Regions from separate parts of the Geobacillus sp. FSL W8-1251 genome, predicted to be linked through region 2. Evidence: a T-box and tRNA genes for the amino acid it is inferred to sense, from the RefSeq annotation. Region 2 holds a T-box; the other regions hold tRNA genes.
The links. The T-box of region 2 lies ahead of thrS (threonine--tRNA ligase). A T-box ahead of a tRNA ligase gene usually reads a tRNA of that ligase, here a tRNA-Thr.
Positions count from the first base shown of each region.

Region 1: it has a tRNA-Thr gene. The T-box ahead of thrS (threonine--tRNA ligase) is inferred to sense a tRNA for this amino acid. The anticodon was not compared.
Region 3: it has a tRNA-Thr gene. The T-box ahead of thrS (threonine--tRNA ligase) is inferred to sense a tRNA for this amino acid. The anticodon was not compared.

Region 1 is NZ_JBBOUF010000001.1:1,466,187-1,476,633, forward strand. It holds gene cdaA (diadenylate cyclase CdaA) at 1-283, opposite strand, end outside; gene rsiW (anti-sigma-W factor RsiW) at 356-967, opposite strand; gene sigW (RNA polymerase sigma factor SigW) at 982-1,545, opposite strand; gene NSS88_RS07665 (IS4 family transposase) at 1,806-2,939, shown strand; gene rocF (arginase) at 3,004-3,903, opposite strand; tRNA gene NSS88_RS07675 (tRNA-Ala) at 4,044-4,116, opposite strand; tRNA gene NSS88_RS07680 (tRNA-Gly) at 4,122-4,193, opposite strand; tRNA gene NSS88_RS07685 (tRNA-Lys) at 4,198-4,273, opposite strand; tRNA gene NSS88_RS07690 (tRNA-Gln) at 4,568-4,642, opposite strand; tRNA gene NSS88_RS07695 (tRNA-Glu) at 4,750-4,821, opposite strand; tRNA gene NSS88_RS07700 (tRNA-Thr) at 4,831-4,906, opposite strand; tRNA gene NSS88_RS07705 (tRNA-Asn) at 4,914-4,988, opposite strand; rRNA gene rrf (5S ribosomal RNA) at 5,147-5,263, opposite strand; rRNA gene NSS88_RS07715 (23S ribosomal RNA) at 5,552-8,479, opposite strand; rRNA gene NSS88_RS07720 (16S ribosomal RNA) at 8,992-10,447, opposite strand, start outside.
Region 2 is NZ_JBBOUF010000001.1:2,355,534-2,365,980, reverse strand. It holds gene thrS (threonine--tRNA ligase) at 1-1,703, opposite strand, end outside; T-box leader at 1,753-1,978, opposite strand; gene ytxC (putative sporulation protein YtxC) at 2,025-2,900, opposite strand; gene dnaI (primosomal protein DnaI) at 3,187-4,119, opposite strand; gene NSS88_RS12440 (replication initiation and membrane attachment family protein) at 4,131-5,522, opposite strand; gene nrdR (transcriptional regulator NrdR) at 5,628-6,089, opposite strand; gene NSS88_RS12430 (hypothetical protein) at 6,157-6,555, opposite strand; gene speD (adenosylmethionine decarboxylase) at 6,682-7,056, opposite strand; partial or broken gene NSS88_RS16770 (glyceraldehyde 3-phosphate dehydrogenase NAD-binding domain-containing protein) at 7,356-8,264, opposite strand; gene coaE (dephospho-CoA kinase) at 8,381-8,986, opposite strand; gene mutM (DNA-formamidopyrimidine glycosylase) at 9,015-9,839, opposite strand; gene polA (DNA polymerase I) at 9,937-10,447, opposite strand, start outside.
Region 3 is NZ_JBBOUF010000001.1:74,398-84,844, reverse strand. It holds gene parE (DNA topoisomerase IV subunit B) at 1-1,918, opposite strand, end outside; gene NSS88_RS00420 (CoA-binding protein) at 2,094-2,513, opposite strand; gene NSS88_RS00415 (ABC1 kinase family protein) at 2,628-4,304, opposite strand; gene NSS88_RS00410 (phasin family protein) at 4,356-4,655, opposite strand; gene NSS88_RS00405 (MBL fold metallo-hydrolase) at 5,009-5,857, shown strand; tRNA gene NSS88_RS00400 (tRNA-Ile) at 6,087-6,160, opposite strand; tRNA gene NSS88_RS00395 (tRNA-Tyr) at 6,179-6,260, opposite strand; tRNA gene NSS88_RS00390 (tRNA-Thr) at 6,271-6,343, opposite strand; tRNA gene NSS88_RS00385 (tRNA-Ser) at 6,638-6,730, opposite strand; tRNA gene NSS88_RS00380 (tRNA-Leu) at 6,748-6,830, opposite strand; tRNA gene NSS88_RS00375 (tRNA-Ala) at 6,837-6,908, opposite strand; tRNA gene NSS88_RS00370 (tRNA-Val) at 6,913-6,987, opposite strand; rRNA gene rrf (5S ribosomal RNA) at 6,997-7,113, opposite strand; rRNA gene NSS88_RS00360 (23S ribosomal RNA) at 7,227-10,154, opposite strand.

The DNA.
Region 1 (10,447 bases), 890 kb from region 2:
CGCGGCCGAGCTGCTCCAGGGCGCGCCGCAATTCTGGTTGGAAAATGATGATGATCGCGAGAAATCCCCAAATGATCGCCTGATCCATCAGCCATTGCAACGTCGTCAATCCGAGGTAATTGCTCACGAAACGAACCAAAATAATTAAAAAAATGCCTTTTAACAGCTGAATGGCCTTCGTCCCGCGAATCATCATGATCAACTTGTAAATCACATACCAAACGACAAGGATATCAACCACTTTTAACAAATATGACACGATGGGGAGCTCTCCGAAGGACATCTTCACACTTCCTTTATCTCTAATTCCAATCTGTTGATGGCCACGGAAAAAGCCATCGAACGATGGCTGCCATCATTCAATCGATTGGAGCGCACGATTGAACCTTTCTTTAATATTATACCAAATCCATTCAAACACTTGATTAATTTCCTCCACTTCCCCTGTCACTTGCCCGGCGGACGCCATATATTTCTTTCCATGGATCACAGTCACGTCCCCATCAACCGTTCCTTCAATCCGAATCGAGCCATTGCGGACGACAATATCCCCTTTGACCGTTTCTCCTTTCGGCACGATGACAGTATGATCGCGGATGATGACATGTTCATCAGCTGAGACGGAAAACGCGCCTCTTTCCCCCCATGAAGAAGCTAAGCTGCCGAAAGTGAGCGCTAAAAACAACGAGGCAGCCGTAAGCAGCGGGTGGCGATGCAGGAAGCGGCGCAGCCGCGCGGTCTTTCTCTCTTTCGGCATCGCCTCCATAACCTTGGCTGCAAACGACGACGGCGGCGCAACGTGGGCGGCATATTGGAGGAAAGCAACCGTCTTTTTCAGCTCGTGAAAATGGGCAGCGCACGCAGCGCACGAACGCAAATGTTCTTTCAGCTGCTGCTCTCCTTCTGGCTGGAGATCTCCATCAAAATAGCTGTGCATGAGCAACACGATTTCTTTCGGACATTCCATAGTCTCCCACCCTCTTATAAATGACCCAATTGCCTGCGCAACGCTTCGCGGCCGCGATGCAGCCGCGTTTTCACCGTGCCGACCGGCAACCCTAAAATCTCGCTGATTTCTTGCAACGACAAATCTTCCATATATTTCAACACGATCACGCTCCGGTATTTTTCCGGCAACTGCTCAATCGCTCGCTGCACCGTCTCTTGCAGCTCCAGGCTTTCCACTGCCTCCTCCGGGGATGTTTCGAGGGAAGGAAGCTGAGCCTGCATCGTCAACCCGTCCGTGCCTCCGACCTCTTCATCTAAATACACGTCCGGCTTCCGTTTCCGCAATTTATCGATCGTCAAGTTCGTCGCGATCCGGTACAGCCAAGTGGAAAACTTCATTTCAGGATTGTACGTATCAATATGGATGTAGGCGCGGATGAACGCCTCCTGCGCCGCATCTTCCGCCTCATGCCGATTGCCCAACATTCGATAGCAAAGGCGGTAAATCTTGTCCTTATACAAATCGACAAGATCCGCGTATGCGTTTTGATCCCCTTTTTGGATCGCCTTAATTCTCTTTTTAATAAATAGATCCATAAAATACAATACCCCCGCCTCACGGCTTACTGTATATTACGGCGCTCGATCAAGAAAAGTTTCATGCAACATATTTATTGTATCATACAACTGAAAAAGAGGAGACACCAAACAAATGGCAGCCCCTCTTTCACAAACAGCGGGAACAAATCATCATCAGGCGTGTTGATTATCCAATAAAATCCAAAGGGTATAGAAAAAAGAGCACCTTTCCTGTAGAATGTGAGTAGCAACACAAACAAACCCAGGAGGTGCTCTCTATGAACAAGCATACCACACTCCCGAATTTGATGCAAAAACTTGTTTCGGATGAAGAGATTCAACTGATTGCCGAAGCGGTTGGGTATCGTGATTCGTCTCGAACCTTTACGTTGCGCGAGTTGATTCACTTCTTCCTGCTGGCCGCCATGCATCAATGGAAAAGCTTTCGCCACGGAGCCGATGTGGGGCCTCTGTATGGATTGCCGCGATTCCATTATTCCACAGTATCCAAGAAAGCGAAAGAAGTTCCCTATGACATCATGAAACGCTTGTTGGCGTTGATCATTTCCAAGTGCAACCGCCAAACCCGCCGTTCGCTTCGGTTTCCCAAACCGCTTCGGGTGGTGGATTCGACGACCGTCACGGTCGGGAAAAACCGCCTCCCATGGGCTCCGTATCACGGCGAACGCGCCGGAGTGAAGCTGCACGTCGCGTATTCGCCGGAATCCTCGTTGCCGGCAGACGTGGTGGAAACCATCGGACTGCGTCATGATGGCCCGGTGGGAGAACAGTTGACGAACGCTCAACAAGTGCTCGTGGAAGACCGGGCGTATTTCAAAATCGAACGCCTCGATCGATTTGTGGAGCAGCATCAGCTCTTTGTCATTCGGATGAAGGACAACATCGAACTTCATCAGAAAAAAAGCTTGAACCGCCTTCCGAGCGCATCTTCATCGGTTCAAGCCGACTTCACGTGCCAGTTGGGAACGAAACAATACCGCTCCACCAAGCGTCACCGGGTAGTGATCTTTCGAGATGCGAATGGCCGCGACATTCGGGTCGTGACGAACCTCTTCCATGCGTCTGCGGAAACCATTGCCGACATGTACCAACAACGTTGGACTGTTGAGATCTTTTTCCGTTGGGTGAAGCAATATCTGAATGTCCCGACCTTGTTTGGCACGACGGAAAATGCGGTATACAACCAACTGTTTGCGGCGTTCATCGCGTATGTGTTGCTGCGATGGCTGTATGATCAAACCAAAAAACGGACGAACGTCTCTCTTTCCTTCATTTCGTTTGTTCGCCGTTTTTTCTCTGGGCAGCTTCCTCTCGATTGGAAATCCGGGATGGCCGCTGCTTTGTTTGAGTATGCCCAAATTTATGGAAGGCGTATGTCTAATTTTGGATAATCAACACTCGTGAATCATCATCATATCCGTAAATCCCGCAACCAACCCTCTTTGCTCACATGCATTAAATGAGTTTTTCACCAAACAACGACCCCATCAGCGCTACAGCCACTGATGCTGTTTTGTTCCGCTCATCCAAGATCGGGTTCACTTCGACAAATTCCGCTGAAGTGATGATTTGTGCTTCGGCCAGCATCTCCATCGCCAAATGGCTTTCGCGGTATGTCAATCCTCCAATGACAGGCGTTCCGACTCCTGGTGCGTCGCTTGGGTCAAGGCCATCCAAGTCAAGCGACAAATGAACGCCATCCGTTCGTTCTTTTAAATAGGTGATCGTTTCTTCCATCACCCTTGTCATTCCGAGCCGATCAACCTCATGCATCGTGTAAATTTTGATTCCTTTTTCGCGAATAAACTTCTTCTCCCCTTCATCAAGGGAACGGACGCCGATCAACACGACATGTTCCGGCTTGATTTTGGGGCTGTATCCGCCGATTTGCGTCAGCGCCGGATGGCCAAACCCGAGGCTCGCCGCCAGCGGCATGCCATGAATGTTTCCAGACGGCGACGTTTCCTCGGTGTTGACGTCGCCGTGCGCGTCATACCAGATCACTCCAAGCCGCTCATAATGTTTCGCCACCCCGGCAAGCGTGCCAATGGCGATGCTATGGTCGCCGCCCAGCACAAGTGGGAAGCGCCCCCGCTGAACGACTTGGTCAACCGCCGCCGCGAGTTTCTCATTCGCATCCGCAACCGCTTTCAAATTGCGCAACCGTGAATCTCCTTGCTCGTGCAACCGCTCTGCTTTCCCAATTGGAATATCTCCCAAATCTTCAATATCGTAATGAAGACGTTCCAGACGTTCGATGATGCCTGCATAACGCATTGCGCTCGGCCCCATATCAACGCCGCGGCGTGTCTGCCCTAAATCCATCGGAACCCCGATAATTGAAATTGGCTTCATGCTGTCTCCCACTCCTTTCGTTACGTCTTTATTGTAGAGGAAAGAAAGGGGATGACTCAACTTGACAAAATTTTGAATATTTATACCGATATAACAAAAAAGAGCAGACTGCTTGTGGTTGTCAAGCAGTCTGCTCTTGATGGAGCCTATCGGGATCGAACCGATGACCTCCTGCGTGCAAAGCAGGCGCTCTCCCAGCTGAGCTAAGGCCCCGCCCAAGCGGAAGACGGGACTCGAACCCGCGACCCCCACCTTGGCAAGGTGGTGTTCTACCACTGAACTACTTCCGCGCTATGGTGAGCCATGGAGGACTCGAACCTCCGACCCTCTGATTAAAAGTCAGATGCTCTACCTACTGAGCTAATGGCTCATGGTTAGGTATACACTCACAGTGAACGATGCCCCTTCCTCTACAAGCTTATTCGAAGATGTCAGATGCGTCGGGACAACTCGTAGCCAACTCGATGATGCAACGCTCGTTGCTCTACCTACTGAGCTAATGGCTCATGGGTTCAATAACACTCCGAGACAACGATGCCCCTTCCTCTACTAGCATATTCGAAGATGTCAGATGCGTCGGGGCAACTCGAAGCCAACTCGATGATGTAACGCTCGTTGCTGAACTAATGACCCATAGCATGTAAATTTTATGTACAAAAAATAATGGCTGGGCTAGCTGGATTCGAACCAGCGCATCACGGAGTCAAAGTCCGTTGCCTTACCGCTTGGCTATAGCCCAACGCTGTGAAACGATTCGATATCCGGTAATTATTATGTCACTGTTGCCATGTGGCTATACATTTTCAAATCAACCGCCCTTCGAAGGGCGGTTGATTTGAACGAAAGTGACCCGTACGGGATTCGAACCCGTGTTACCGCCGTGAAAGGGCGGTGTCTTAACCACTTGACCAACGGGCCAGTGAGAAATGGAGCTTCCAACCGGGCTCGAACCGGTGACCTCTTCCTTACCATGGAAGTGCTCTACCTACTGAGCTATGGAAGCATAAAAATGGCTCCGCAAGTAGGATTCGAACCTACGACCTACCGGTTAACAGCCGGTTGCTCTACCGCTGAGCTATTGCGGAATGATGAATAAACTATATGTCATGCACATCTTCTCAATGTGCTTGTTGCCTCTTCCTCTGCCAGCCAATTCATAAGGAGTCAGATACATCGGGACAACTCAAAGTAAATTCAACGATGCTAAAGCTCGTCGCTGAGCTATTGCGAAGTGAATAACATTGCCTAGCAGCGACCTACTCTTGCAGGGGCGCTGGCCCCAACTACCATCGGCGCTGGAGGGCTTAACTTCCGTGTTCGGGATGGGAACGGGTGTTTCCCCTCCGCTATCACCACTAGGCAATGGATGATCGATTTGCTTTAGACAATAATTATTATATCCACCTTGCTTTATTTGTCAACAGGAAGTTCATTCCTTCAAAACTAGATAACCGTTTCAGGAAGAAGCCGGGGCGCTTTCACTTTTCATTGTCTAGCTCCGGCTCGCCGCCGCTCGCCTGCGCTTTTCGCTGTCTAGTTCCGGCCGCCATCGGCTCGCGACGCTTCGGTCCTGCTGCGGCGGGCTAAGCCCGCTCGCAGGCCCTCCAGCGCGCCTCGCCGATAAGCAGGCGGCCTCCACTTTTCTTGTTAGGTTAAGCCCTCGATCGATTAGTATCCGTCAGCTCCACGTGTCGCCACGCTTCCACCTCGGACCTATCGACCTCGTCATCTTCGAGGGATCTTACCCGCCTGACGCGGTGGGAAATCTCATCTTGAGGGGGGCTTCACGCTTAGATGCTTTCAGCGCTTATCCCGTCCGCACATAGCTACCCAGCGGTGCCCCTGGCGGGACAACTGGTACACCAGCGGTGCGTCCATCCCGGTCCTCTCGTACTAAGGACAGCTCCTCTCAAATTTCCTGCGCCCGCGACGGATAGGGACCGAACTGTCTCACGACGTTCTGAACCCAGCTCGCGTACCGCTTTAATGGGCGAACAGCCCAACCCTTGGGACCGACTACAGCCCCAGGATGCGATGAGCCGACATCGAGGTGCCAAACCTCCCCGTCGATGTGGACTCTTGGGGGAGATCAGCCTGTTATCCCCGGGGTAGCTTTTATCCGTTGAGCGATGGCCCTTCCATGCGGAACCACCGGATCACTAAGCCCGACTTTCGTCCCTGCTCGACCTGTCCGTCTCGCAGTCAAGCTCCCTTGTGCCTTTGCACTCTCCGAATGATTTCCAACCATTCTGAGGGAACCTTTGGGCGCCTCCGTTACCTTTTGGGAGGCGACCGCCCCAGTCAAACTGCCCGCCTGACACTGTCTCCCACCCCGCTAAGGGGTGCGGGTTAGAACTTCAATACCGCCAGGGTGGTATCCCACCGCCGCCTCCACCGAAGCTGGCGCTCCGGCTTCCCAGGCTCCCACCTATCCTGTACAAGCGATACCAAAATTCCATATCAGGCTGCAGTAAAGCTCCACGGGGTCTTTCCGTCCTGTCGCGGGTAACCTGCATCTTCACAGGTAGTATAATTTCACCGGGTCTCTCGTTGAGACAGCGCCCAAGTCGTTACACCTTTCGTGCGGGTCGGAACTTACCCGACAAGGAATTTCGCTACCTTAGGACCGTTATAGTTACGGCCGCCGTTTACTGGGGCTTCGGTTCGCACCTTCGCTTCCGCTAAGCGCTCCCCTTAACCTTCCAGCACCGGGCAGGTGTCAGCCCCTATACGTCGCCTTTCGGCTTCGCAGAGACCTGTGTTTTTGATAAACAGTCGCTTGGGCCTTTTCACTGCGGCTCGTTCGGGCTCTTCACCCAAACGAGCACCCCTTCTCCCGAAGTTACGGGGTCATTTTGCCGAGTTCCTTAACGAGAGTTCTCCCGCGCGCCTTAGGATTCTCTCCTCGCCTACCTGTGTCGGTTTGCGGTACGGGCACCTCTTCCCTCGCTAGAGGCTTTTCTTGGCAGTGTGAAATCGGGGACTTCCGGATGACTCCGTCGCCATCACCGCTTGGCCTTACAATCCGCGGATTTGCCTACGGATCAGCCTTGCGGCTTGGACAGGCTCTTCCAGCCGCCTGCTCGCCCTATCCTCCTGCGTCCCCCCATCGCTCAAACGGGAAGGAGGTGGTACAGGAATCTCAACCTGTTGTCCATCACCTACGCCTTTCGGCCTCGGCTTAGGTCCCGACTAACCCTGAGCGGACGAACCTTCCTCAGGAACCCTTAGGCTTTCGGCGCAGAGGATTCTCACCTCTGTTTTCGCTACTCATACCGGCATTCTCACTTCTAAGCGCTCCACCAGTCCTTCCGGTCTGGCTTCAACGCCCTTAGAACGCTCCCCTACCGATGACCAACGGTCATCCCGCAGCTTCGGCGGCACGTTTAGCCCCGGTACATTTTCGGCGCAGAGTCACTCGACCAGTGAGCTATTACGCACTCTTTAAATGGTGGCTGCTTCTAAGCCAACATCCTGGTTGTCTTTGCAACTCCACATCCTTTTCCACTGAACGTGCACTTTGGGGCCTTAGCTGGCGATCTGGGCTGTTTCCCTCTCGACCACGGATCTTATCACTCGCAGTCTGACTCCCGGGCATAAGTCGTTGGCATTCGGAGTTTGACTGGGTTCGGTAACCCGATGAGGGCCCCTAGCCCAATCAGTGCTCTACCTCCAACACTCTCCATCCCGAGGCTAGCCCTAAAGCTATTTCGGGGAGAACCAGCTATCTCCAAGTTCGATTGGCATTTCACCCCTACCCACACCTCATCCCCGCACTTTTCAACGTGCGTGGGTTCGGGCCTCCAGCCGGTGTTACCCGGCCTTCACCCTGGACATGGGTAGATCACCTGGTTTCGGGTCGACGACGACGTACTTTTCGCCCTGTTCAGACTCGCTTTCGCTGCGGCTCCGCCTCTTCGGCTTAACCTCGCACGCCATCGTCACTCGCCGGTTCATTCTACAAAAGGCACGCCATCACGCATGAACGCGCTCTGACTACTTGTAGGCACACGGTTTCAGGTTCTCTTTCACTCCCCTTCCGGGGTGCTTTTCACCTTTCCCTCACGGTACTGGTGCACTATCGGTCACTAGGGAGTATTTAGCCTTGGGAGATGGTCCTCCCTGCTTCCGACGGGATTTCCCGTGTCCCGCCGTACTCAGGATCCGCTCGGGAGGGAACGAAGTTTCGACTACAGGGCTGTCACCTTCTCTGGCCGGCCGTTCCAGACCGGTTCGTCTACCCCGTTCCTTTCTCACTCCCACAATGAGCGGTCCTACAACCCCAAGAGGCACGCCTCTTGGTTTGGGCTGTTCCCGTTTCGCTCGCCGCTACTCAGGGAATCGCGTTTGCTTTCTTCTCCTCCGGGTACTAAGATGTTTCAGTTCCCCGGGTGTGCCCTCCATGCCCTATGGATTCAGGCATGGATACTGCCCCATTACGGACAGTGGGTTCCCCCATTCGGACATCTCCGGATCAACGCTTGCTTACAGCTCCCCGGAGCGTTTCGGCGTTTGCCCCGTCCTTCATCGGCTCCTAGTGCCAAGGCATCCACCGTGCGCCCTTTCTAGCTTAACCTACAGCGCTCTCGGCTTCTTCCTTATTGTCTAGCGTCGGCTCGCCGCCGCTCGGGGTCAAATAACCTTCGCCTTCCGGGTGCAAGCACCCTTGCAGGCGAAGAACATTTGCCCATCGCGGCGACCCGCGAGCCTCCGCTTTTCCGGTTATCTAGTTTTCAAGGAACGAGACTGCTTCTTGAATTTGCTTCTCTGCAGTCTTGCGTCGAGGAATTCGGCTTCTCCGAATCCGCTTGTAGACGCAGACGCAAACGAAGCTACTTCCCCGAACCTGCTAGCAGACGCAGGCACAGGCGCTTTTGAAGGAATTTCTCATTCCTTCAAAACTGAACGAAACGAAAGCGCTGTGTATCGACAGTTGGCCATTGCGGCCTCCACTTTTCGTCTTGTCTAGCTCCAGCGCCTGGCTCTCTTCTGCCAAATAACCTTCCCCCTCGGGGTGCCAGCACCCCTCCGGGTGAAGAACATTTGGCTTCGAGAGCCGAACGCGGCGCTTCCGCTTTTCGTCCTTAGAAAGGAGGTGATCCAGCCGCACCTTCCGGTACGGCTACCTTGTTACGACTTCACCCCAATCACTTGCCCCACCTTCGGCGGCTGGCTCCCTTGCGGGTTACCTCACCGACTTCGGGTGTTGCAAGCTCTCGTGGTGTGACGGGCGGTGTGTACAAGGCCCGGGAACGTATTCACCGCGGCATGCTGATCCGCGATTACTAGCGATTCCGGCTTCATGCAGGCGAGTTGCAGCCTGCAATCCGAACTGAGAGCGGCTTTTTGGGATTCGCTCCCCCTCGCGGGTTCGCAGCCCTTTGTACCGCCCATTGTAGCACGTGTGTAGCCCAGGTCATAAGGGGCATGATGATTTGACGTCATCCCCACCTTCCTCCGACTTGTCGCCGGCAGTCCCTCTAGAGTGCCCAACCGAATGCTGGCAACTAGAGGCGAGGGTTGCGCTCGTTGCGGGACTTAACCCAACATCTCACGACACGAGCTGACGACAACCATGCACCACCTGTCACCCTGTCCCCCCGAAGGGGGAACGCCCAATCTCTTGGGTTGTCAGGGGATGTCAAGACCTGGTAAGGTTCTTCGCGTTGCTTCGAATTAAACCACATGCTCCACCGCTTGTGCGGGCCCCCGTCAATTCCTTTGAGTTTCAGCCTTGCGGCCGTACTCCCCAGGCGGAGTGCTTATCGCGTTAGCTGCAGCACTAAAGGGTGTGACCCCTCTAACACTTAGCACTCATCGTTTACGGCGTGGACTACCAGGGTATCTAATCCTGTTTGCTCCCCACGCTTTCGCGCCTCAGCGTCAGGTGCAGGCCAGAGAGCCGCCTTCGCCACTGGTGTTCCTCCACATCTCTACGCATTTCACCGCTACACGTGGAATTCCGCTCTCCTCTCCTGCCCTCAAGTCCCCCAGTTTCCAATGACCCTCCACGGTTGAGCCGTGGGCTTTCACATCAGACTTAAGAGACCGCCTGCGCGCGCTTTACGCCCAATAATTCCGGACAACGCTCGCCCCCTACGTATTACCGCGGCTGCTGGCACGTAGTTAGCCGGGGCTTTCTCGTGAGGTACCGTCACCGCGCCGCCCTCTTCGAACGGCGCTCCTTCGTCCCTCACAACAGAGCTTTACGACCCGAAGGCCTTCTTCGCTCACGCGGCGTCGCTCCGTCAGGCTTTCGCCCATTGCGGAAGATTCCCTACTGCTGCCTCCCGTAGGAGTCTGGGCCGTGTCTCAGTCCCAGTGTGGCCGGTCACCCTCTCAGGCCGGCTACGCATCGTCGCCTTGGTGAGCCGTTACCTCACCAACTAGCTAATGCGCCGCGGGCCCATCCGCAAGTGACAGCCCAAAGGCCGCCTTTCAACCGAAGACCATGCGGTCTTCGGTGTTATCCGGTATTAGCTCCGGTTTCCCGGAGTTATCCCGGTCTTGCGGGCAGGTTGCCCACGTGTTACTCACCCGTCCG
Region 2 (10,447 bases):
TGCACGTCATAGGCGTAATCGAGGTGCGCCTCCGGCGACACCGGGATCACCTTGACTTGAACCGGGGCGAGCCATGTCGGGAACGCGCCTTTGTATTCTTCGATCAAGAACGCGACAAACCGCTCCATCGTCGAGACGACGCCGCGGTGGATGACAACCGGGCGGTGCGGCTTCCCGTCTTCGCCGATGTACGTAAGGTCAAAACGTTCCGGCAAGAGGAAGTCGAGCTGCACCGTTGAGAGCGTTTCGTCTTTGCCGAGCGCCGTGCGCACTTGCACATCGAGCTTCGGCCCGTAAAACGCCGCTTCCCCTTCAGCCTCATAGTAGTCGAGACCAAGCTCGTCCATCGCTTCGCGCAGCATTCGTTGCGCTTTTTCCCACATTTCATCGTCGTCGTAATATTTTTCTTTGTCATGCGGATCGCGGTATGACAAGCGGAACGAGTACTCGTCAAGCCCGAAATCTTTGTATACTTCTAAAATCAAGTTGACGACACGTTTAAACTCGTCTTTGATTTGGTCAGGGCGCACGAAAATATGGGCGTCATTAAGCGTCATGCCGCGGACGCGTTGCAAGCCGGTAAGCGCTCCGGACATTTCGTAGCGGTGCATCGTGCCAAGTTCGGCGATGCGAATCGGCAGCTCACGGTAGCTGTGCAGCTTGCTTTTGTAAATCATCATATGGTGCGGGCAGTTCATCGGACGCAGCACAAGCTGTTCATTGTCCATTTCCATCGGCGGGAACATGTTTTCTTTGTAATGGTCCCAGTGTCCTGACGTTTTGTACAGCTCGACGCTGCCGAGCACCGGCGTATACACATGGTCATAGCCAAGCTCGATTTCTTTGTCGACGATATACCGTTCAATGATCCGGCGGATCGTCGCCCCCTTCGGCAGCCAAAGCGGCAAGCCTTGCCCGACTTTTTGCGACGTCGCAAACAGCTCAAGCTCTTTTCCTAATTTGCGGTGGTCGCGCTCCTTTGCCTCTTCGAGAAGATGCAGATAGCGCTCCAAATCTTCCTTCTTGAAAAACGCTGTCCCGTAAATGCGCTGCAGCATTTTGTTGTTGCTGTCACCGCGCCAGTAGGCCCCCGAGATGCTGAGCAGCTTGAATTCTTTGATCTTGCCGGTCGACGGCACGTGCACGCCGCGGCAAAGGTCGAAAAACTCGCCTTGCTCGTAAATGGAAATCGTCTCGCCTTCCGGAATATCAGCGATCAACTCGAGCTTCAACTCATCGCCGATTTCTTCATACAGCCGGATAGCTTCTTCACGGCTCACTTCTTTGCGGACGATATCCAAGTTTTCTTTGACAATGTTGCGCATTTCCGCCTCAATTTTCGGCAAATCGTCCGACGTCAGCTTATGCTCCATATCGATATCATAGTAGAAGCCGTTTTCAATAACGGGTCCGACGCCGAGCTTGACGTTGCGATACAGCCGTTTGATCGCCTGCGCCATTAAATGGGCGGTGCTATGGCGCAAAATATCAAGCGCCTCTGGCATATTTTGGGTGATAATCACCAGCTCGCCGTCCTCATGAAGCGGCGTGCGCAAATCGACGAACCGGCCGTTCAGTTTCCCGGCGATCGCTTTTTTCTTCAGCCCCGGACTGATCGACGCGGCGATGTCTTCGGTCGATGTCCCGCTCGCAAACTCCTTTTGCGCTCCGTCCGGGAACGTGATGCGAATCATGTCTGGCATCGGCAATCACTCCTTTGTCATAATTAAAAAAGAAAAAAACTCCTCCCTCAAAAGGGACGAGTTTTCGTCGTGGTTCCACCCTTCTTCCCATGGCAACACAACGCCATGGCTCAACAACAATAACGGCTAGCCACCGGCGGCAACTACTGGGCGCTCCGTTCGCTGCCGCAGCTCTGAGGGGGTAAGCGCATTTTTCGTGTTAGGAAGGTTCCAGCCGCCGCCTTCCCTCTCTGGAAACCGTAAAAATGCACCCATATCCTCGTCATCGCTTGTCTATGCGGTTATTTATGTACGATATTATAGCGGAACCGAAAAGAAAAATCAAGATTCTTCCCCATTTCCGGCGCTGGCGACAAACAAGCGGGAAAAATCAGCGCGGCGGCGGAGGCGAAGCCGCTCTTGAAACACGTTTTGCAGCGTCTGCACCATGCCGTCATCCGGGTGGTCGGTATACAGCTCAATTTCCGCCGGAGCAAGCGAGACAAGCGGCGCGAGCACCGAAGAATCGATATACATCGGCTGGCTGACGACGAGATGGCGGTCGATCAGCCGTTTCACTTCCGCCGCCGACAGCTCGCGGCGGTGGCGGTCGTAAAACACGAAGTGCGGCGGGTCGTGCACCAAATACAGGCGCGGCCATTGCGGCGTCCGGCCAACCAGGCATTCGCGCAGCATTTGCACGAAAGTTTGATACTCTTGCTCCAATTTGTACTCGTCAATCGCGAGCCCGACATAATGTTCAAGCCGCTCGATGTACGGCTTCAGCCGAAAGGTGACAAACGACGAAAACGAGAAGGACAGCCCGTCGCGAAAAAACGAAGCGCACGCCTCGCGCAGCAGCGCCATGCGCGAAGCAGCAAACTCCGCCCCTTTCTGATAATCGCGCCGTTCACCGTCCAAAAACGAATGGGCGAGCGCCAAAATTTGCTGCTGTTCCTCGCGGTCGCGAAAATAAAAGACACCGGAAATGATCGACAACAACAGCCGGTCTTCGAGGACAGACTGCACAAATGCAGTCATGGCTGGTATGATATACGTCTCGAGCACGTGCTTCTCATCGCCGTATATGTAAACCGCCACGATCTTGTTTCCGTCGTAAGCGGCGTGAAACAGCGGACAGGCATCCCGTTTCCGTTCATTCAGCAGCCAAAACAGTTTCTCCGCCTCGCTTGCCTTGTCAAAATGGATTTCGATCACCCGCTGTCCCCCCTTCTCCGAGATCAACACTTGGTTTATATATATGGGGACAATCAGCTGTTTAGACTAAAAAAGCGCAAAACGTCCAACGTTTCCCGCCTACAGGGATGCGCCGCTCGGCGGCTGCGGCGGACGGAGCGCACAGACATTCGCAACGGGTTCATTCGCCAAGATGCCCCGCTCCTTGGCGGCTGGCGGAGAATGCATCCTTTCCGCCCCAGCGCAGAAAAACGGCGCCCCCTTGCGTCAGGGGACGCCGTAAGCGCGCCGTTTGACCGCTTATCCATCATTCGCGGCGGTTTGGCCCGGTAATTTCAACCGGGTGCGCGAGTGAGCGGATCCGCTCCATAATGCGGGCGGCTTTCACTTTTTCTTCCTCGCCGCGCTGCGAATACGTCAAATGGTGGGCGAGCTGCTTCATATCAAAGTTGGAGGTGAAAAAGGTCGGCAAATTTTCAAACATCCGGTATTGCAAAATTGGGCCGAGCACATCGTCGCGCACCCAGCTCGACATCGCCTCCGCTCCAAGGTCATCGAGCATGAGCACCGGCACTTTTTTCACATAATCGAGCTTTTCGTTCATCGTCTGATCTTGCAATGAATGCTTCAGCTCTCGAAACAGCTCCGGCACATAGACGATGAGCGACGGAATGTTCCGTTTCGCCAGTTCATTGGCGATCGCCCCGAGCAAATACGTTTTGCCGACGCCGAACGACCCGTACAAGTACAATCCTTTCATTTTTTTCCCCGGCTCGTACTCCGTCACGAACTTCTCTGCAAACTGGATGGCTTTAATGCGCCCATCGTCGCTAAGATCCACATCCGACAGCGAAGCTTGCAAAATTTCCCGCGGCACGAACATGCTTTGAATGAGCGCTTCCTGCCTTCTCCGTTCATCATCTTGCACTTTTTTCGGGCAGCGGTCGTATTCAACGTCAATTCGCCCGCCGGCGACCACCAAGTTCGGATGATACCCCGGCAACATATTTGGGCATTGCTCGAGCCCTGGGCACTGGCGGCAATGGCCATGTTGCTCGATAAATTCGTACAGCTTCATTAAACTTCGGTCCACCGCATCGCGCGACAGCTGCTGCTCGTGCGCCTGCAAAAACGGCTGCACGTCCGGATGCGTCAAAATATAGCGCCGCATTTGTTCATAGCGCCGCCGGAACCCTTCGTTTCCGAACAGCCGCTGCAACAGTTGATTTACTCGTTCCATCGCCTTTACACCTACGATCCATCACGGTATTTTTTCAGCCGTTCCTCGAGCTCTTTGCGCGCCTGTTCCACATCAAAGTCGTCATCATCCGGTTGGCTGTAATCCATGTTCAGCCAGTCGGGGACGATTTCAGTGCGCACGACTTTGCGCACTGTCCGCGTCCCTTTTTCTTTTTCATTCGCCCAGTTTTGGTACGTCTTTGCTTCCTCTTTAGCCAGCTCCATCGCCTCTTTGACGGTGCGCACCTTTTTGCGCGCCCAATGGCTGGCGATTTTCTCGACATATTTTTTCGATAGTTTCATATTCGTCCGCAGCATGACGTAATAAATCAGCACATTGACGACGCCCGGAAGAAGCTGCTGTTGAAACATAATATCTTCGATCAATTGCAAATCGGCGAGCGACGGCTCCGCTCCCCCGGAAATTTCCTTCAGAAGCTGGCGCGGGGAGATCGTCTCGAGCTGCTTCATCAACGCCTCCTCTTTTGTGCGTGGCTCGATGTATTCCATCGTCCGGTAAGCGAGCGGCTGCACCCGTTCGACAAGGCGCGGGGCGGCGCCGCCGTGCTCGATCTCATACCACTCCCGGGCCGCCCGGCGCAGGGCGTCAATGTCAATCTCGTATGCCGGATCGATGACGCCGAGGACAATTTTTTGCATTTCCAGCGGCGGGATGCCGTACAAAAATGCCAACTTTTTGATCGCTTCTTTCACTTTCGCGGTTACGGCCCGGCGCGGCACCATCTGTTTCGACAAGCCAGCAAAAAAAAGCTCAAAATCAAACACGCCATCATCGAGCGCATACGACGCCTCGTCCCGCCCCATGTGCACTTTTCCATCCGGCGGCTCGAGCTCGCGCCCGGCCTCTTCATTGAATCCCGCGACGATTTGTTCAGCATGAACGGACGAAAATACGTCCGAAAACGCGCGCGTCACCCGGGTGAACTTTGTCTCATCCACAACCGGGCAGGCAAAACAGTCATTCAGCTGGGCAAACATATGACGGCCGACTTGCCGGTACAAAAAGACGCCGAGCATTTCGTCGCGGAAAAATTGATCCGGCGCCAGCGGCGGGCGCAGCTCATACACAAACTGCTTCGGCTCTTCCGCCTCGGGGGCGTGGACGTACGTATTCAGCAGCCCGATGCCTTCGAGCTTCAGCCGCTCGCTGTAAATGTCCGGCAGACCGCACTGCATGAGCGCCATAAGCCGATGGTGGGTCGCTTCCCGGCCGCCAAGCAGCTCGAGCTCCCCCCAAAGCGTCATATATAAGGCGAGCGCACGATGGCCGATCAGCGGCTGATACAGCATAGTCAACACTTTTCGGTCCGCATCGTGCAGCGCAGTGCGGCTTTGCACCATATACCGATCAACGGCCAACAACTCTTTCCAATGGTGTGGCATCGCTCCGACCTTCCATTCTGCCATATTCGTTTCCATCCACCTCTCGCCTTCCCGGCCGAAAAATAAGCTGAAAAAAGGGCCTGCCGCATTCCCGCTCGAGCCCTTTTACCGTTGTCCTTTTTTAATCAGCTCTTTTAGCTCTTCGATAAATACGTTGATATCTTTAAACTGCCGATAGACGGAAGCGAAGCGGACATAGGCCACCTCATCGATGCGCGACAGCCGCTCCATGACCATTTCGCCGATCGTTTCGCTTTTTACTTCCGATACGCCTTGGCTGCGCAGCTCGCGCTCGATTTCCTGCGTCACTTTTTCCAATTGCTCAAGCGCCACCGGCCGTTTTTCACACGCTTTGATCAAACCGCGCAAAATTTTTTCCCGGCTGAACTCCTCGCGCGTCCCTTCTTTTTTGACGACAATCAGCGGCGGTTCCTCGACCCGCTCAAACGTCGTAAATCGATAGTGGCATTGTTCGCACTCGCGCCGGCGGCGAATCGAGCGGCCTTCTTCGGCCGGGCGCGAGTCAAGCACGCGCGTGCCTTGGTGATGGCATGACGGACATCGCATAACATCCACTCCGTTCCTCTTCTTATCTTCTATCATACCGGAATGGCAGATGGCAGACAAGCCATAGTCAGCTATTGAGGCCAGAACCGATATACGGCAGGCGGCCGTCAAGCTTCCGGTATAACTCAAGGATGACCGCCCGGCTGCGGCCAAAATCAAACGGCAAGAACTTTGTCTCGGTCGTCACCGAAAAGTCCACCGCCGTTTCAAACGGGCGGACGGAAATGACGGTGGCGACGATAAACAGCTTGGGGCCGCGCCGCGTTTGGGCGCAAAGCTCGCCGCGCTCTTCGGAAACGGAAAGCAGCTCGGCGTCAGGCAGCGAAGCGAGCAGCTCTTTCACCGCGTCGATGACAGCGCGGTGGGCCGCTTTGTAGTAATGGCTCCGGAGCTCGGCGTCCTCATGGTTTTCCCGCGTTTCGCAATGGTTCGTCAACGCATACTTCAACTTTTTCCACATGCTCATAGCCACGTCTCCCTAATCGTTCTTTTTTTCACCATCATACCATGATTTTGGCCGCCATGGCACCCGCCGAAAGCGTAAAAAAAGGAGCGTCCTGTTTACGCTCCTTTTGCTTCCGTTGTTATGGAATTACAGCGCGTGCGCCTTTTTCACTTCAATCGGGCGCATGCCGCGCGGCAGCTCAATCGTTTCCCGCATTTGCGCGCCAAGCTTTTCGGCGATGTAATCCGCGGCGATGGTCGGGTCTAAATGGCCGCATGTATACACATCAATGCTGGCATAGCCGTGTTCCGGAAACGTATGAATCGTTAAATGGGATTCGGAAATAATGACGACCCCGCTTACGCCTTGCGGAGCGAATTTATGGAACGCGACTTCGCGAATTTCCGCTCCCGACTTTAATGCGGCGTCTACAAACGTTTTTTCAATAAAGTCCATATCGTTCAGTTTGTCAAAGTCGCATCCCCAAAGTTCCGAGATAACGTGACGACCCATCGTATCCATGCGAAAGTCCCCCTTTTAACCAATTTTCTCAAATAAAAAACAGATTTGTAGGTTGCAAAATGGCATGTATAACTACCACGGGGGAAAGTTAGTCCTAAGAGGTCCTAACCCTTTAAGTAGTCACATTACCTTTGCCGTTAAGAAGTTCACGAAACATAGTATACTTTGTTTAGGGGGTTTTTGCAACAGGCTTTTTTAATTTTTCGCATGCCAAAAGGAAAAAGCGCCCACACCGCCACACGGGCGGATCGGACGCTTTGCGCATCTTTTCACGATTGCGAGATTGGAAGAAAAACTGCTTAAGCGCTCACATGAAGACGCTCATTCATTTTGGCGGCGACAAGGCTGGCCAAGTCGACGACGCGGCACGAATAGCCCCACTCGTTGTCGTACCAGGCGAGCACTTTCACTTTCCGGCCGTCAATCACCATTGTCGACAAACCGTCAATGATCGCCGAATGCGGGTTCATGCGGGTTCGTGTTGAAATCGATCGACACAAGCGGCTCCATCGTGAAATCCAAAATGCCTTTCAGCGGACCATTGGCTGCGCGGAGAAGAGCTTCGTTCACTTCCTCGACCGTCACATCCCGCTTGACGTCAACGACCAAATCGACAAGCGACACGTTCGGCGTCGGAACGCGCAACGCCATGCCATGAAGCTTTCCTTGTGAACTACCCACCACCTACACTTCGCTTAGAGGTGGGGGCTTCAAGCGACTTGTGTGTGTTCGCTGAACGGTAAGCCACACACAAGAACCCTTTACGCTTCCCTTCGTTCCGAAGGTGTCCGTTCTAGCCATATTCTATCCTATTCGTTGGCTAACGCCAACCGAAATTCATCTCCCACTTTCACTGGTGCTGGCGCACCTTCACGTTTAGAAGTAGGAGACTTCTTTCGGAGGGAAGTTAAATTTGCCGGTCGCTTCAATCACAATATCAATATCAAGCTCTTTCCACGGCAATTGTTGCGGTCGCGCGAGTTCAGCAATTCCACCTTTTTGCCGTTGACAAGCAATCCGTCTTCCAAAGCGGCGACATCGCCGTCGAATTTGCCGTGGTTGGAGTCGTATTTCACCAAATGGGCTAACGTTTCCGGCGGATAGCTAGCATTCACCGCCACAATTTCAAGGTCGGGAGGATTGATGGCTCTCCGGAATACCATCCGTCCAATTCGTCCGAATCCGTTAATCGCCACTTTCGCCTTCATTCACCTTGTTCCCTTCTCATATATGTTATACTATTTATTTTAATCCACATAAATAGTATATCATATTTTTGTGAAATACGGAGAGCAAAATCAATAAAACGCAGCAAAAAAGACGCCTATTTTCCCAAGGCGTCCCATTGATGCAAAATGGCCAGCAACTGCCGGCGTGTCTCTTCGATCGTCCCGTTGTTGTCAATCACCGCATCGGCCCGTTTCACTTTTTCCGCCATCGGCCACTGGGAGCGGATGCGGGCGAGCGCTTCCTCTTCGGTGAAACCGTTGCGCGCCATGAGCCGGCGGAGCTGAACGTCATCGTCGACGTACACAACAAGCACTTTATCCACCCAATGAGTCAGCCCGCTTTCAAATAACAGCGGAATATCTAGGACGACGGTCTTCGCTCCGGAGCGGATGTGCGCTTCTTTTTCAGCCAGCATTTTTTTCCGCACCGCTGGGTGAACGATGGCGTTGAGCACTTTCCGCTGTTGTTCGTCGTTAAAGACGATCGCCCCGAGTTTGGCTCGGTCGATTTCGCCGTCCGCCCGCAAAATGCCCGGACCGAATGCAGCGACGATTTGCCGGTACGCCTCCTCCCCCGGGCGGACGACGGCGCGCGCCGCCTCATCCGCATCGATGACCGGAAGGCCGAGCTCGCGCATCATCGCGCTGACCGTACTTTTGCCGCTCGCAATTCCACCGGTTAATCCGATCGTGAATGCCATTCGGCACCCCTCCTTTTTTGTCTGCTGCCTAGCGTTGGCAACGCGGGCAATAATGCGTGCCGCGGCCGGCGACAACCATTTTCTCAATCGGGGTGCCGCACCGTTTGCACGGCTCCCCTTTGCGGCCGTATACGAACAGGTGATGCTGGAACATTCCGGCTTCTCCTTGCGTATTCACATACGTGCGCACCGTGCTTCCCCCTTTCATGACCGCCTCGCCGATCGTCGCTACCATTTCTTCGTGCAACCGTGCAAGTTCTTCATCCGTCAGCGAAGCAGCCGGCCGTCCAGGGAGAATGCCGGCGCGAAACAGCGCTTCGTCGACATAAATGTTGCCAAACCCGGCCACGACCGTTTGATCAAGCAACAACGCTTTCACCGTCCGCTTTGTTTTCGCCGCTTTTGCGGCCAACACCGCCGGAGAAAACGCTGGGGACAGCGGTTCCGGCCCTAATTGAGCGAGCGGCGGCCGGCAGTCTGCTTCCTCTTTCGCGTACACGTGCATGGTTCCGAATTTGCGTACATCGCGATAACGAAGCTCACTGCCGTCTGTAAAACGAAACACAATGTGCGTATGCGGTTCAAGCGGCTCATCGGACTGGGCGACCGCGTAGCGCCCCTCCATGCGCAAATGGGAGATGAGCATATCCCGGTCAAGCAAAAATTTCAAAAATTTCCCGCGCCGATCGATGCCGCGCACCGTCTGCCCGGCCAGCCTGGCAGCAAACGCCGCCGGGTCTTGCGGATGACGAATGATATTCGGCCAAAACACCCGCACCTCTTCAATCGTTTTGCCAGCGACAAGCGGCAACAGCGTGCGGCGGATCGTTTCCACTTCCGGCAGTTCCGGCATGGCGCCTCCCTCCTTTTCCTGTTCGTGCACCTGTTTTAAAGCAACAGCTCATTGCGCGGCCCCGTGAAAAACCGAGCAGCTGGCGGGCAGGCCGCTTTTATTTGGCGTCGTACCACGTCGGACCGTAATGGTAATCGACTTTCAGCGGCACGCGGAGTGCGACGGCTTGCTCCATCACCTCTGGAACGAGGCGGCACAGCCGCTCGATTTCCTCTTTCGGCGCCTCCAAAATGAGTTCGTCATGCACTTGCAGCAACAGGCGCGCCTGCAGCCGTTCTTCGCGCAGCCTCACGCTTAGATCGATCATCGCTTTTTTAATAATATCAGCGGCACTCCCTTGGATCGGTGTGTTCATCGCCGTCCGCTCGGCGAAGCTGCGGACGTTGAAGTTGCGGCTTGTAATATCGGGCAAATAGCGGCGCCGATGCAGCAGCGTCGTCACATACCCTTTTTGTTTCGCTTCTTGCACAATGTTGTCCATATATTGCTTTACACCTGGAAAACTAGCAAAATATCGCTCAATAAATTCAGCCGCTTCTTTGCGCGTAATGTTCAAGTTTTGCGCCAGACCGTAATCACTAATGCCGTACACGATGCCAAAATTGACG
Region 3 (10,447 bases), 2.3 Mb from region 2:
CTTCCTCAAGCCCAAAGGCAACATGCGTTTCAATCCATTTGCGGCGCGGCTCGACTTTATCGCCCATCAGTGTCGTCACCCGCCGCTCGGCGCGAGCCGCATCTTCAATGCGCACGCGGATCAACGTGCGCGTTTCCGGATTCATCGTCGTTTCCCACAATTGATCGGCGTTCATTTCGCCAAGCCCTTTGTAGCGCTGAATCGTATAGCCGCGGCCCATTCGTTTCGTGATTTCCCGCAATTGCTCATCCGTCCATGCGTATTCGATGACTTCCTTTTTGCCGCTTTTTTTGCTGATTTTATAAAGCGGCGGCAAGGCGATGTACACTTTTCCCGCTTCAATGAGCGGACGCATGTAGCGGTAAAAAAACGTCAAAAGCAGCACTTGAATATGGGCGCCGTCCGTGTCGGCGTCGGTCATAATGATCACTTTGTCGTAGTTGACATCATCGAGCGAAAAATCAGCGCCGACGCCGCCGCCGATGGCGTGGATGATCGTATTGATTTCCTCGTTTTTCAAAATATCGCCAAGCTTCGCCTTTTCCGTGTTGATGACTTTCCCGCGCAGCGGAAGGACCGCCTGGAAGCGGCGGTCGCGCCCTTGTTTCGCCGAACCGCCCGCCGAATCGCCTTCGACCAAATACAGCTCGTTTTTTTGCGGATTGCGCCCTTGCGCCGGCGTCAGCTTGCCGCTTAAGAGCGCCTCTTTCCCTTTCCGCTTTTTGCCGCTTCTCGCCTCTTCGCGCGCTTTACGGGCCGCTTCACGCGCCTGATAGGCCCGGATCGCTTTCTTAATGAGCATCGCGCTTACGTCCGGGTTTTCTTGCAGAAAGTACATGAGCTGCTCGGACACCACCGCATCGACGGCCGAACGCGCTTCGCTCGTTCCGAGCTTTCCTTTCGTCTGCCCTTCAAACTGAAGCAAGTGCTCTGGGATGCGCACCGAAACGACCGCGGACAATCCTTCGCGAATATCGGTTCCTTCCAAATTTTTATCTTTTTCCTTGAGCAAACCGACACGGCGGGCGTATTCGTTAAAAACGCGCGTCATCGCCGTTTTCGCACCCGCCTCATGCGTGCCGCCGTCTTTTGTGCGCACGTTGTTGACAAACGACAGCACGTTTTCCGAATAACCGTCATGAAACTGGAACGCAAACTCGACTTCAATGCCGTTTTGCTCGCCAGCAAAATACACAACCGGGTGGAGCACATCTTTCTCCTCATTCAAATAGGCCACAAACGCTTCAATCCCGTTTTCGTAATGGAACACCTCCCGCATGCCGGTCCGTTCGTCAACGAGTTCGATTTTCAACCCTTTCAGCAAAAACGCCGATTCGCGTAGCCGTTCACTCAATGTTTCATAATCGAAGACCGTCGTGCTGAAAATCGTTGGGTCCGGCTTAAATTGAATGATGGTTCCGGTTTTGTTCGTTGTGCCGATTTTCTCTAGCGTCGTCACCGGTTTGCCTCCATGCTCAAACCGCTGCCGGTACATGAAGCCGTCGCGATGAATCGTGACGACCAGCCATTCTGATAAGGCGTTGACAACCGACGCCCCGACTCCGTGCAGGCCGCCGCTCGTTTTATAGCCGCCCTGGCCGAACTTGCCCCCGGCATGGAGCACCGTCAAAATGACTTCCGGCGTCGGCTTGCCAAGCTTATGCATCCCGACCGGCATGCCGCGCCCTTCATCAAGGACGGTGATGCTGTTGTCTTTATGTATTTGCACCAAAATGTAATTTCCATATCCGGCCAACGCTTCATCGACCGAGTTGTCGACGATTTCATAAACAAGATGATGCAACCCGCGGCTGTCGGTGCTGCCGATGTACATCCCCGGCCGCTTCCTCACCGCCTCAAGCCCTTCTAACACTTGAATGGCATCTTCGTTATAGTCATGTATCGCTTGCTTTGCCACAAGCCCACCCCTTTCTGCCAAAACAAGAACATCTGTTTCTGTTTTATTGTATCATAAAATGACCAGCTGTCCATTGTCTTTTGACACCGCTTGACAAAATCGGACAACGGCGCCTGAAAAACGAAAGGACCATCTTAGAGAAGATGGCCGTTTCGTCAATGGCGCGCTTTGCCTGTTACGGGCGTTTCGTGAGCGCGTGTTCTACTTTAATGCAGCGATCCATAATCACCGTATAGCCTTTTTCCTTTAAAAACGCGTATGCTTCTTCATTGATGACGCCAAGTTGCGCCCAAAATACGTCCGCATCGATTTGCACAAACTCGCGGGCGAGCTCCGGTAAATGTTCGGAACGGCGAAACACATCGACGATATCGACATGTCCTTCGATATCCGTCAGTTTGTCGACCGCTGGAATGCCTTCCCATTCCTCGATCATCGGATTAACCGGAATGATTTCGTATCCGGCGTCTTTCATCGCCTTCGCCACCATATACGACTCGCGCTCGGGATTGTTGGACAAGCCGACAACGGCAATCCGCTTCGCCTTGCGCAAAATGTCGCCGATTTCTTCCCGGCTTGGGTTGACAATGGGCATCGGGTTTCCTCCTTCCCTCTTTGGTTTTGCAGTACTTGTTTCGCGATCGAGAAAGAAAAATCCTTCTATGAGACAGAAAATGGTTTAGCCCTTTTTAACATTGTGCAACAAACGCTAAAACTTTCCCGAACGAAAAATCGAGTAAAGCAGCCAACCAAAAAGAAAAGCGGACACACCTAATCCGATTTCAACAGCAGGAATTTTCCATAGCAGCATCGACTGCCGTCCGAACGATGAAGCGATCATCATGCCAGCCATGACGATGCTCCACGAAAGAAGAACGATGCTAATGGACAGTCGGTTCGTAATCTGATCGAGCTTCTTTAGCAGCGTTTCCAAATCAGGCGCCGTGATTTCCAATCGAAGCTTGCCATGCCGCATCATTTTCGTCCATTCCTTTACGCTGTCCGGCAAGCGAAGCAGCCATTCACCGTAGTCGAAAATCCGTTTCCACGCCGTTTCCGCCACCCGGTCAGGCCGAAGACGCTCTTTCATCAGCTTTCTCCCAAACGGTTCGGCCACATCCATGATGCGAAACTGCGGGTCAAGCGTCTCCACGACCCCTTCGACCGTCAACAGCGCTTTCCCTAACAGCGTCAAATCGCTTGGGATGCGAATGCCATGGCGAAATGCCACCGAAAGCAAATCCTCGACGGCTTCCCCAAGACTGATCTCACCGAGCGGGACGCGGTAGTATTTCTCCCGCAACTCGTCAATATCATCGCGCAATTTTCCTTCATCGACTCCGTCAGGAACAATTCCTAAACCGTAAATCGCACCCAACACCCCATCCGTGTTTTGCCGCATTAAGGCGATGATGAGTGAAGAAAGATGATGTTTGACATGAGGTCGAAGGCGGCCCATCAAGCCAAAGTCAATGAAGGAAAGCGTTCCATCGTCAAGAACAAATACATTGCCAGGATGAGGGTCGCCATGAAAAAATCCATGCTCAAACATTTGTTGAAAGGTTGCTTCAGCCAAACGCTCGGCGATCGTTTTTAAGGAGTGGCCGTTCGCTTTCAACCGCTCGATCTCCCCGAGTTTGATCCCTTCGACATATTCCATCGTGAGCACTGTTTTCGTCGTATAATCCCAAAACACCTTCGGGACATACACCGACGAATCGCCGGCAAACTGCCGTGCAAACCGTTCCGCATGGCGCGCCTCGACTGTATAATCCAGCTCCTGCCGTAATGAACGCGCCAGTTCATCGACAATCTCAGACAATTGGTAAGTTGCCGCCCAATCGAGACGGCGTTCCGCCAGCACGGCCAAATCTTGCAAAATTTCCAGATCCGTCTCCACCCGCGCAGCGATGTGCGGGCGCTGCACTTTCACCGCCACGGCCTGTCCGGAAGGAAGAACCGCCCGGTGCACTTGTCCAAGCGAAGCGGCAGCGAGCGGCATTTCCTCAAATGAACGAAAGAGTGTTTCCAGCGAACTTCCAAACTCCGCTTCGACAATCCGGCGGACATCGGCAAACGGAAACGGCGGAACTTGGTCTTGCAGCTTTTCGAGCTCACTGATGATCGGAGCGGGAATCAAATCCGGCCGTGTGCTAGCAATTTGCCCGAGCTTCACGAACGTCGGGCCGAGCTCCTCGAGCACAAGGCGGAGCCGCTCCCCAACCGTTTTTCCTTCCTTTTTCCCTTGCTCCGCTCTCCATCGCGGCGGCAACGCAAGAAACGACGAAAAGCCGAGCTCATCGACGATCATCCCGAATCCGTGCCGAAGCAAGGAGGCGGCGATTTCGTGGTACCTTCCGATATGGCGCACCCGTTTTCCGATCATCGAGACATCTCTCCTAAGGCGGTAAAAAGCGAGCGGACAGGCCGCATCGGTTTACTGCCCGCTTTGTTCCTTTTCTTCAAGACGGCGGATTCGCTCCTCGAGCTGCCGCACGTCTTCTTTCGTCGCCAAGTCGAGTTTATCGATCACCTGCTTGATTTGCTCGCGTACAAGCCGCTGTACTTCCGCTTTCCGCGCTTCGGTTTGCTGCTTCCATTGATCGATCACTTCCTTCGATTCATCAAGCGACAACTCTCCTTTTTTGACCAACTCATCGATCAATTTTTCCGCTTGTTCTTTGCTGGCGATCGCAAGCCCAAGCCCGAACGCCAATCCTTTTTTCAAAATGCTCATCCTGTTTTCCTCCTTTCCTTCTTTCCCCTGAATCCGTGACAGCAGCTCATCAAAAGCACCGGAAAACGTAATCATATCAAGGGTTTAGCCCAGTTTCGGATGTTCACTTATTGAGTGAAAAGCAAAAAGTGTGATATTTGTTGATTTATCAAGCTTTCTCAGCAGTTTGAACGCGTTTTTATCACGGATTCAGGTTTCCTTTATAGTACCATTATTTGGCGGGGCATGTCGAGCAAGCGGCCAAAGAGGAAAATGCGGAAGGTGTTTTCCGTTCGAACCTAGCGTTGCATATCCCACTTCTCGATAAGGAATCCTATCGATGGGCTATCCATTCGTGCAAGGAGGGAGTTCCCATGGCAGAGGAACAACTGCACTACGGAGAAGACTATCGTTTCATACCTGCGACGTCAGCAGCGAGCGGCCTCGGAGTCAGCGTGCTGCCCGATTTGTACTACCATACGATCCAAATCGTGAACATTTGCCTTGTCGGCCGCCCGGACGACCGCGCGTTTGTATTAGTCGACGCTGGCATGCCGGGATCAGCCGATGACATTGTTTCAGTCGTGGAAGACCGCTTTGGCAGCGGCAGTCGCCCGCAAGCCATTGTTTTAACCCACGGCCATTTTGACCACGTTGGAGCGATTGTTGAGCTTGTCAAGCATTGGAATGTCCCGGTGTATGCCCATCCGGCTGAACTGCCGTATTTGACTGGAAAGGCGAGCTATCCTGAACCTGACGCTTCCGTCGAGGGCGGCTTCATCGCCAAAATATCACCGTTTTTCCCAAATGAACCGATTCAACTGGGCGATCGCGTTCATCCGCTGCCAGAGAACGGCACCGTTCCGCACTTGCCGGAGTTCCGCTGGATCCACACACCGGGGCACACGCCAGGCCACATTTCGTTATTTCGGCCGCGCGACGCCGCTTTAATCGCCGGCGACGCGTTCGTCACCGTCCGCCAAGATTCACTGTATAAAGTGTTGACCCAACAAATCGAAATCAGCGGCCCACCGCGCTATTATACCATCGATTGGCGCGCCGCCCGCGAGTCGGTGCGCAAGTTAGCCGCACTCTTTCCGTCAGTCGCCATCACCGGACACGGTGCTCCTGTCGCCGGCAAAGAGTTGCGTGAAGGGTTGACAAAACTCGCCCGTAATTTTGACCGTATCGCTACCCCTGATTATGGGAAGTACGTCCATTAGGCAAACGGACTATCGTTCCGTGAACGGCTTCTAGTTTTGTTTGAAGCGGAAGTTTCTCTGCTAAAACCACTTTCAAGTAAAAACCAAGGGAGGGTGTCTGAACGGGGGCACCCTTTCGTTGACATGTGAAAGTTAGAGGATTCTCCATGGAGATGGTAGAGCACATTATGCCTTTAGCGACAACGCAAAAAAGACGACAAGAATCATTCTTGTCGTCCATCATAAGTGATGGGCCTAAGTGGACTTGAACCACCGACCTCACGCTTATCAGGCGTGCGCTCTAACCAGCTGAGCTATAGGCCCGCTTATAAGAAATAAAAATGGAGGGGGACGGATTCGAACCGCCGAACCCAAAGGGAGCGGATTTACAGTCCGCCGCGTTTAGCCACTTCGCTACCCCTCCGTAATCGTGATGCCGACTGCAGGACTCGAACCCGCAACCTACTGATTACGATTCAGTTGCTCTACCAATTGAGCTAAGTCGGCATAAAATAAATGCAAGAAGGTGGCTTATTGTTGTGATCTGTGCCTCTTCCTCTACAAGCTGTTTCGAGGAAGCAGGATGCGTCGAGGCAACTCGAAGCCGACTCGACGAAGCAGCTGCTCGTCTCTACCAATTGAGCTAAGTCGGCATGATAGAAGTAGACCGTGACTCCTTGGCTTCTGTTGTGTCCCTTCCTCTCCCAGCCAATTCGAAGACGCTGGATGCGTCGGGACAACTCGAAGCAAATTCGACGATGCAGATGCTCGTCTCTACCAATTGATCTAAGTCAATATTTATGGCGGAGGAGGAGGGATTCGAACCCCCGCGGGCTGTGACACCCCTATCGGTTTTCGAAACCGACCCCTTCAGCCAGACTTGGGTACTCCTCCATAACTGTTTGGAGCGATGCGGTCGAGAGGACTTGAACCTCCACGGGGTTGCCCCCACTAGGCCCTCAACCTAGCGCGTCTGCCATTCCGCCACGACCGCATACAATGGAGCGTAGGGGATTTGAACCCCTGACCTCTTCGCTGCCAGCGAAGCGTTCTCCCCCTGAACTAACGCCCCATGATGGTGGAGTATACTGGGATCGAACCAGTGACCCCCACGCTGTCAACGTGGTGCTCTCCCGCTGAGCTAATACTCCACGTTCTTTGCCTAGCAGCGACCTACTCTTGCAGGGGCGCTGGCCCCAACTACCATCGGCGCTGGAGGGCTTAACTTCCGTGTTCGGGATGGGAACGGGTGTTTCCCCTCCGCTATCACCACTAGGCAATGGCGACAAGTATTATTATAAGGGAATTGAGCTTATTGTCAAGGACTTTTTTTCATTCCTTCAAAACTAGATAACCGTTTCGGGAAGAAGCCGGGGCGCCTCCGCTTTTCTAGGTTAAGCCCTCGATCGATTAGTATCCGTCAGCTCCACGTGTCGCCACGCTTCCACCTCGGACCTATCGACCTCGTCATCTTCGAGGGATCTTACCCGCCTGACGCGGTGGGAAATCTCATCTTGAGGGGGGCTTCACGCTTAGATGCTTTCAGCGCTTATCCCGTCCGCACATAGCTACCCAGCGGTGCCCCTGGCGGGACAACTGGTACACCAGCGGTGCGTCCATCCCGGTCCTCTCGTACTAAGGACAGCTCCTCTCAAATTTCCTGCGCCCGCGACGGATAGGGACCGAACTGTCTCACGACGTTCTGAACCCAGCTCGCGTACCGCTTTAATGGGCGAACAGCCCAACCCTTGGGACCGACTACAGCCCCAGGATGCGATGAGCCGACATCGAGGTGCCAAACCTCCCCGTCGATGTGGACTCTTGGGGGAGATCAGCCTGTTATCCCCGGGGTAGCTTTTATCCGTTGAGCGATGGCCCTTCCATGCGGAACCACCGGATCACTAAGCCCGACTTTCGTCCCTGCTCGACCTGTCCGTCTCGCAGTCAAGCTCCCTTGTGCCTTTGCACTCTCCGAATGATTTCCAACCATTCTGAGGGAACCTTTGGGCGCCTCCGTTACCTTTTGGGAGGCGACCGCCCCAGTCAAACTGCCCGCCTGACACTGTCTCCCACCCCGATCAGGGGTGCGGGTTAGAATTTCAATACCGCCAGGGTGGTATCCCACCGGCGCCTCCACCGAAGCTGGCGCTCCGGCTTCCCAGGCTCCCACCTATCCTGTACAAGCGATACCAAAATTCCATATCAGGCTGCAGTAAAGCTCCACGGGGTCTTTCCGTCCTGTCGCGGGTAACCTGCATCTTCACAGGTAGTATAATTTCACCGGGTCTCTCGTTGAGACAGCGCCCAAGTCGTTACACCTTTCGTGCGGGTCGGAACTTACCCGACAAGGAATTTCGCTACCTTAGGACCGTTATAGTTACGGCCGCCGTTTACTGGGGCTTCGGTTCGCACCTTCGCTTCCGCTAAGCGCTCCCCTTAACCTTCCAGCACCGGGCAGGTGTCAGCCCCTATACGTCGCCTTTCGGCTTCGCAGAGACCTGTGTTTTTGATAAACAGTCGCTTGGGCCTTTTCACTGCGGCTCGTTCGGGCTCTTCACCCAAACGAGCACCCCTTCTCCCGAAGTTACGGGGTCATTTTGCCGAGTTCCTTAACGAGAGTTCTCCCGCGCGCCTTAGGATTCTCTCCTCGCCTACCTGTGTCGGTTTGCGGTACGGGCACCTCTTCCCTCGCTAGAGGCTTTTCTTGGCAGTGTGAAATCGGGGACTTCCGGATGACTCCGTCGCCATCACCGCTTGGCCTTACAATCCGCGGATTTGCCTACGGATCAGCCTTGCGGCTTGGACAGGCTCTTCCAGCCGCCTGCTCGCCCTATCCTCCTGCGTCCCCCCATCGCTCAAACGGGAAGGAGGTGGTACAGGAATCTCAACCTGTTGTCCATCACCTACGCCTTTCGGCCTCGGCTTAGGTCCCGACTAACCCTGAGCGGACGAACCTTCCTCAGGAACCCTTAGGCTTTCGGCGCAGAGGATTCTCACCTCTGTTTTCGCTACTCATACCGGCATTCTCACTTCTAAGCGCTCCACCAGTCCTTCCGGTCTGGCTTCAACGCCCTTAGAACGCTCCCCTACCGATGACCAACGGTCATCCCGCAGCTTCGGCGGCACGTTTAGCCCCGGTACATTTTCGGCGCAGAGTCACTCGACCAGTGAGCTATTACGCACTCTTTAAATGGTGGCTGCTTCTAAGCCAACATCCTGGTTGTCTTTGCAACTCCACATCCTTTTCCACTGAACGTGCACTTTGGGGCCTTAGCTGGCGATCTGGGCTGTTTCCCTCTCGACCACGGATCTTATCACTCGCAGTCTGACTCCCGGGCATAAGTCGTTGGCATTCGGAGTTTGACTGGGTTCGGTAACCCGATGAGGGCCCCTAGCCCAATCAGTGCTCTACCTCCAACACTCTCCATCCCGAGGCTAGCCCTAAAGCTATTTCGGGGAGAACCAGCTATCTCCAAGTTCGATTGGCATTTCACCCCTACCCACACCTCATCCCCGCACTTTTCAACGTGCGTGGGTTCGGGCCTCCAGCCGGTGTTACCCGGCCTTCACCCTGGACATGGGTAGATCACCTGGTTTCGGGTCGACGACGACGTACTTTTCGCCCTGTTCAGACTCGCTTTCGCTGCGGCTCCGCCTCTTCGGCTTAACCTCGCACGCCATCGTCACTCGCCGGTTCATTCTACAAAAGGCACGCCATCACGCATGAACGCGCTCTGACTACTTGTAGGCACACGGTTTCAGGTTCTCTTTCACTCCCCTTCCGGGGTGCTTTTCACCTTTCCCTCACGGTACTGGTGCACTATCGGTCACTAGGGAGTATTTAGCCTTGGGAGATGGTCCTCCCTGCTTCCGACGGGATTTCCCGTGTCCCGCCGTACTCAGGATCCGCTCGGGAGGGAACGAAGTTTCGACTACAGGGCTGTCACCTTCTCTGGCCGGCCGTTCCAGACCGGTTCGTCTACCCCGTTCCTTTCTCACTCCCACAATGAGCGGTCCTACAACCCCAAGAGGCACGCCTCTTGGTTTGGGCTGTTCCCGTTTCGCTCGCCGCTACTCAGGGAATCGCGTTTGCTTTCTTCTCCTCCGGGTACTAAGATGTTTCAGTTCCCCGGGTGTGCCCTCCATGCCCTATGGATTCAGGCATGGATACTGCCCCATTACGGACAGTGGGTTCCCCCATTCGGACATCTCCGGATCAACGCTTGCTTACAGCTCCCCGGAGCGTTTCGGCGTTTGCCCCGTCCTTCATCGGCTCCTAGTGCCAAGGCATCCACCGTGCGCCCTTTCTAGCTTAACCTACAGCGCTCTCGGCTTCTTCCTTATTGTCTAGCGTCGGCTCGCCGCCGCTCGGGGTCAAATAACCTTCGCCTTCCGGGTGCAAGCACCCTTGCGGGCGAAGAACATTTGCCCATCGCGGCGAAACACTCGCCTCCGCTTTTCCGGTTATCTAGTTTTCAAGGAACAAGCAACTGCTTTTAGTCTTTGAGTCGTTTTTTGACTTCTTGACAGAGGAATCTGGATTTTCCAAATTCACTCTCAAATGCTTTATTAATATATCATTTTTTTGTGATGGATGTCAAGCCTTTCATT